2 regions of the Guptibacillus hwajinpoensis genome follow, and region 2 is predicted to be linked to the other one. Evidence: predicted binding sites of a transcription regulator. Region 2 holds the regulator's gene; the other holds the start of a gene.
What was found. The regulator LexA, encoded in region 2, represses DNA repair genes until DNA is damaged. The targets are predictions, from matches to a motif close to CGAACATATGTTCG.
Positions count from the first base shown of each region.

Region 1: a site for LexA is predicted at 1,591-1,604, ahead of addB (helicase-exonuclease AddAB subunit AddB). Genes of this name have one in related genera too.

Region 1 is NZ_CP156674.1:795,519-798,942, reverse strand. Features, by position in the region: gene cotJC (spore coat protein CotJC) at 114-683, opposite strand; gene ABFG93_RS04040 (spore coat protein CotJB) at 705-971, opposite strand; gene ABFG93_RS04035 (spore coat associated protein CotJA) at 974-1,183, opposite strand; gene ABFG93_RS04030 (hypothetical protein) at 1,294-1,488, opposite strand; gene addB (helicase-exonuclease AddAB subunit AddB) at 1,685-3,424, shown strand, end outside.
Region 2 is NZ_CP156674.1:378,975-382,398, forward strand. Features, by position in the region: gene ABFG93_RS01915 (DUF896 domain-containing protein) at 1-38, opposite strand, end outside; gene ABFG93_RS01920 (YneB family resolvase-like protein) at 105-755, opposite strand; gene yneA (cell division suppressor protein YneA) at 759-1,079, opposite strand; gene lexA (transcriptional repressor LexA) at 1,232-1,852, shown strand; partial or broken gene ABFG93_RS01935 (acyl-CoA dehydrogenase family protein) at 2,101-3,424, opposite strand, start outside.

The DNA.
Region 1 (3,424 bases), 420 kb from region 2:
GGTTTATGGATGTTGGTTATTTTTTTCCGATATTTCACAGGAACACCAAGAACGTGTTCCAGTTCAAGAGTTCCAATATCTCCATTTCTAAACGCTCGTCTTCGCTTTTCTAATTAAAATATCCTTTTTTTATCTCTTTCTTCTTTTAGTATTTCAACTGCTTCTCTGAAGCGCTGGGAGTGGACTACTTCTCTTTCTCTTAGGAAGGCAAGGGAGTCGTTTAGGTCGGGATCGTCTGATAGGTCGATGATCCATTGGTAGGTGGCGCGTGCTTTTTCTTCGGCTGCGATGTCTTCGTAAAGGTCTGCGATTGGGTCACCTTTTGCTGCGATGTAGCTTGCTGTCCATGGGACGCCTGCTGCGTTGTGGTAGAAGAGTGCGCTGTCGTGATTGGCGTAGTGTGCCCCAAGGCCTGCTTCTTTCATCTGGTCTGCGGTGGCATCTTTTGTAAGTTTGTATACCATCGTTGCGATCATTTCCAGGTGAGCAAATTCTTCGGTTCCAATATCAGTTAGCAGGCCGACTACTTTATCAGGAATAGTATAGCGCTGATTTAAATAGCGGAGCGCCGCAGCTAATTCGCCATCTGCGCCACCGTATTGCTCAATAAGAAACTTGGCGAGCATGGGATTGCATGTGCTTACCTTAACGGGATATTGTAGCTTTTTCTCATAAATCCACACGGTGACTCATCCTTTCTAGGGCTAAACTTGCCACGGCCACGGGGCATCGTCCCAGTTCCATGGGTAATTGGAATAACTATTTCCATACTGCTGCAGTGGGCCATACTCTTTCTCGTAGCGCTTTTTTAATTGTTTTTTCATCTTCGCGTACTCGTTAAATTGCTTAATTGCTTCATAATCATCAGGGTGAGTATCAAGATAGAGAGTCAATTCAACAAGGACAAAATCAACGACCTGCAGTTCTTCTAGAAGAGCATAGTAGGCTTTTGGAAGCTGTTTTTGCGCCATAATTACTCCTCCCGTTTGGATTGATATGGATCATAAAGTGCTTTCCAGAGGGTTCCCTTATACAGAGCTTCTTGTGCGGAAAATTGTTCAAGTCCAGGAGGCTGAAAACCCAAGTAAAGGTTAGGTGGTGTGGAATAGGACTTCACTCTGATCGGCGGACATGGGTCAAAGGGACTGACATACGGCTCGTAATACTTCCTGTTGGTAAACATGCGTAACCTCCTTTTCTACAAATCCCTACTCTCTAGGTGTATGAAGCAAAAAAGAAAACATGTTTTGAATACAAAAAAGCACTTCCGGATTTGGAAGTGCTTTTAAGTGATTACATTTTATTAACAGTATTATTCCACGTAGCAAGCATGTTTTTTAAATCATGGAGGTTAGAAGAAAAAGGGTAATCAGCTGCTACACTTCGTTTCTGACCTTCATCAAGCTTTTCATAACTGTGAACAAATTCCGACATATCCCGTGTCAGGCGGTTTAATTCCCATTTAAACGTTTCAAGTTCTTTTTCCATGGTTAAAACTCCTTTTTAAATAAGTGTTTACTACCATATACCCCAGGACTAAATGCTAAAACCCATGAGTGCTCTTTTTACAATATTTGGTTGTTCTGAATGCGAACGTATTTTCCTATCCATCCTATTCAATTATGCGAAAACATGAGATAATAGGAAATAGAAAATAGGGTTAAGTTAGTAGGAGGCAGATGAAATGACAGTTCAATTTGTCATTGGCAGGTCCGGAAGTGGTAAAACGGATCGATGCCTGATGGAAATTCAAAATGAACTCACCGAACAACCACTCGGTCAGACGATGATTTATCTAGTACCAGAACAAATGACGTTTCAATCTGAATATGAGTTCGTAAATAATCGTGGTTTAAAAGGAATAATTCGGGCGCAGGTTTTTAGTTTTACAAGACTTGCTTGGAAGGTTCTCCAGGAAACAGGAGGCATGGCAAGACCTCATCTAACCTCTGTTGGGACGAGTATGATGCTTCGTCACATCATTGAGGAAAATAAGCAGAAGCTTCGAATCTATCAGCGTTCGTCAGAGAAGAGCGGCTATGTTGAGCAATTAAATGACATGGTGACTGAATTTAAGCGCTATTGTCTTGAGCCAGATGATATTAAAAGCTATGCCGATGATTTGTACACTAATGATGAGCGGAGCTTGCTTAGAGATAAGCTTTATGATCTACATCTCGTTTATGAAGCCTTTCAAAAAGCGATGTTCGGTCACTACCTTGATTCAGAAGATTATTTAGCACTTCTGGCTGAGAAAATTCCTGAATCAAGCTATCTTGATGGGGCCTCTATCTGGATTGACGGTTTTCATAGTTTTACGCCACAGGAGTTACTCGTGCTTAGGGCTTTAATGAAAAAAGGAGTTCATCTCAACTTTACAATCACAATGGATACCGAGATGATCCCTTCTATCATCCATGAACTTGATTTGTTTCATGAGCCTGCTAAGACGTATCAAACACTCTCAGCCATGGCGAGTGAAGAGGGAGCTCTCATTCATCCACCTCTACTTCACTCTTCTCAAAAACGGTACAGAAATTTTGAACTTGCTCATTTAGAAGCGAACTACGGGGAAAGGCCACCTTTTCTTTACAATGGAAACCTTGAGTATATTCATATGAATCATGCTGTTAATATTCGCTCTGAAGTAGAAGCTGTTGCAAGGGAAGCGTTAAGGTTAGTAAGAGATGAGGGATTTCTTTTTCGTGATATCGCGATAATGGTTCGAAATATGGGCACTTATTATGAGCTTGTTGAAACGATATTTGGGGACCACGGCATTCCCATTTTCTCAGATCAGAAAAGAACGATGCTTCATCACCCTTTGATCGAACTCATCCGCTCAAGCCTTGATATTATTCAATACCACTGGCGTTATGAAGCTGTGTTTCGCTGCGTGAAAACAGAACTTCTTTTTCCAAATGATACTGGTGAGAGTGCGGAAGAAGTCAGAGAGCGTATGGACGAGCTTGAAAACTATGTGATTGCCAAAGGAATAAAAGGATATCGCTGGAAAACGGGAGAGCGATGGAAGGCAACCATCTATCGTCAGCTTGAGGATAAAGAGGCGATCACATCTGATGAGCTTCTGAAAATGGAAGAACGACTTAATGAGACAAAGGAATGGGTCTCTGCTCCACTTGAAAAGTTTGAGCGGAATATGAAGAAAGCCAAGACAGTACGTGATATGTGCGAAGCACTTTACTATCTTCTTGAGAATAGTAACGCTGCTGAAAAAGTGGATCGCTTGAAAGAAGCAGCTGAACAATCAGGACAGCTGTCAAAAGCAAGAGAGCATGATCAAGTGTGGGATGCAGTTGTGTCTCTACTAGACGAGACAGTTGAGTTAATTGGTAACCAAAAACTTTCGGTAGAGCAGTTTACGAAATTGCTTGAAGCCGGAATCGAAAACATGAAGTTTGCG
Region 2 (3,424 bases):
AGCTCGTTAATTCTTTGGATTTTATCTTGAGAAAGCATAGAACCTAGCTCCTTTACTACATCTTGTACCATTTATGCTATCGCATATTTTAATCATAGACAAGTTTAGTGCTTCTCCTTTTGTTCGTCAACATATTCCTTATAGCGTCTATGTACGGTAGCTTTAGAGGCATGATGACCAAAGCCTTTTAACGTCGCAGCTATTTCATTAAACGTCAGTCCGCGATGCCTGAGATTCACAATTTCCTCGATCGGGACCTCCACTCGACCCCGTCCTCCATGATGCTGGTGACTCAGGTTACGCTCTGGCCGATACCCGTCTCTGACGGCCTTATCCATACCGCGCTTAATTTTCAGGTTATGAAGCTTGCGCTGAAATTCCTCCACGATACTTACAATTTCAAGCACCATTGAGTCTGCTTCTGATAGTTGAAGTTCCCCATTTTGATTGACGCTATAAATTGTTCCACCGTATTTATGAACAGCGTGTAAAAGTGCAATTTTGGCATTTCCTCTTCCAAGTCTTGTTTCATCCTGGATCAATAGTGCTTCAGCACTACCTTCTTTCAATAAGTCAAGCACCTCAAGTATCCCATCGCGGTCAATGTCATAGCCGCTGTGCTTTTCTTCAATTAACTTATAAACTGTAAATCCCGATTGTACTGCAAATTTCTCAAGCTCTTCTTTTTGCCTGGCGAGCGAGGACTCCTGTGCCTCTTTTTTCGTACTAACCCGGCAATAAATAATTGCGTTCATTCTTTACTCTATACCTCCAAGCGCCGTAGCGTTTGCTTCAACAGGGATGATGAGAGTATCTCCTGCTGTGATTCGATTGGCATTAATGCGATTGGCTTCCTCTACCCAACTGACAAACTTCTTGTTAGACATCTCGTGAGCGGTTCGATATTCTTCCGCAATTTCCAAAACAGTATCACCATGCTCCAATTCGACCTTAGTATAACGATTGTAGTCCTCAGCTGCAGCCGTTCGCAAAGATACGAACACAATAATCAACACAGCTACAAAAGATATAATGACAAGAAAATCAATTCCAGACAAGCCCCCAGCTTGCTTTCTCATCCCGATCACCCCATATGCGAATATTTGTTCTGCTTTCAGTATACCAGAACCTCTGTTCGTGTCAACGTTTTTTTCGAACTTATGTTTGTATGCGAACAAAAATTCTGGTATACTACTAACAAATAGATAGATTGGAACGAGGTGCCAGAAATATGAAACTATCAAAGCGTCAGCAGGACATTCTGGACTTTATAAAAGTCGAAGTGAAGCAAAAAGGTTACCCACCATCCGTAAGAGAAATTGGAGAAGCTGTCGGACTTGCCTCAAGTTCAACCGTCCACGGCCATCTGGCAAGGCTCGAGAAGAAAGGTTACATTCGAAGAGACCCTACGAAACCAAGAGCGATCGAAGTATTAGGACTTGATGAAGCGGTTGATATCCCACGTCAGCACACAGTGAACGTCCCTGTTATTGGTAAAGTTACAGCAGGACAACCCATCACTGCGATTGAAAATGTGGAAGAATACTTCCCGCTCCCAGAACAATTTGCACAAGATGAAGAGCATACTTTTATTCTTGTTATTGAAGGGGACAGTATGATCGAGGCTGGTATCTATAACGGTGATATGGTTATTGTGAAACAGCAGCCGACTGCGAACAACGGAGATATTGTTGTTGCGATGACGGATGACGGTGAAGCTACCGTGAAGCGATTTTTTAAAGAAAGTAATTACTTCCGTCTACAACCAGAGAACTCTTCAATGGAACCGATCATTCTCGATTCTGTTTCCATTCTTGGTAAAGTGGTTGGAGTATTTCGTTCGATTCACTAGAAGCGCTGCTTGCGCTTCTTTTTTTCATTCGATTACTATCATGAATAGGAAAAATTTTATATGTATTGCTAATGATCACATTTACAGTTAGACAATCGCTGAAAGATTAAAATTAGCTCAGGGTCACACCCCCGCTCCTTACTTATCTTGGTCAGCGCCAGGCCTTTTAAAGCTATTGAAGCCCCCCTTCTCCTAGTGATAAGGGGGGCTTCAATAGTCATTGCTAATTTCAAATGAAGACTAACTACTTACGAATGTGATTTAATAGGCGAAATTCGATCTGTACACTCAATAATTATATCAAAATACGTTAAAGGTAACTCCGTAAGCTTGTAGGTTTCAGTGCTCCATGTAGCATCAAGAAAAACCGTTGCGATCGCTCACTTTCTTTCACCGCCTACTGCTACGTCCTTTAAAGCAATGGTGCTCTCAAAAATGTCTGTCAGCCATTTAGCTACTCGTTTGGAATGGTAGGACTGCGCTTGTTTATTCATCTCTAGAAGTTGTTCGATCTTCTTTTCAAATTTGTTGATCGCCTCATAAACCGGTGTTGCCTCTCCGACTCTATAGGAAGCTGATCTAGTTCGTTCTTCATTTTATTGATGAAGATGTGAAGAACCTCATATTTATGAATTAACCGCAAAACCTCTGGGCCGAGTATATTTGCGGTCCCTTCCCAAACCGTTAGAACCTGCGCATCTCGAAGAAGTCTTGGTGTCACAAAGTCTTCTATATACCCATTCCCACCATGCATTTCAATTGCCTCGTGAGCAAAATGGACAGCTTGTTCCCGACTCTTTCTTTACAAGCGCAATAAGCAATCTGTTTAATGCTTCATCTTCAACCAGACAATCAGGGTCTTTATTCACGACACACTCGTATTGTGAAATAGCCGTAAACACTGCGCTCACTTCAATTTCTTGCTTTACCTTTAACTGAACCAGAGATTCACGAATCATTGGAAAGTCTTTCAGTTTATGTTTGAAGGCATCTCTTTCATACGCATAGTGCTTCGCCTCGAGGTACGCTCGTTGCATAATACCAAAGGCACTGCTTTGACGCCAAGCTTTTCTTTTAATCTTCGAATCGATAAATTATTCGTAGAACCATCTTCATTCTTCCATGGGACCAAAAATAAACTTAGTCCTCTCGTTCCGGTTTGTTCTGGGTCGATCCTCCCTAACACCATGGCGACCCCACATGCACCTGCATTACTAGCGAAATATTTTTCACCATACAGGTTATAATGATCGCCATCTTTTACTGCCTGTGTTTCATTCGCGCCAACATCTGATCCGCCCTGTCGTTCTGTCAAAAATGTTGCGCCTTCATATCGGTCAACCTTTCCTGTGGATAGCACATGCGGCAGGTATTTTTCTTTAAGTTCCTTATCGGCATAATGATCAATTAAATACGCTGTTGCCATTGTTAGCGTTACTGGACAATAAAATCCTGGTTCTGTTTGGGAAAGCAAATACCCTTGAGCAAATGAATAGATATAATTCCCCCGGTGTCCAAGTTCAGGAATTTCCTTATGAACATACCCAACTATACCTCTGTTATAGGTTTGTT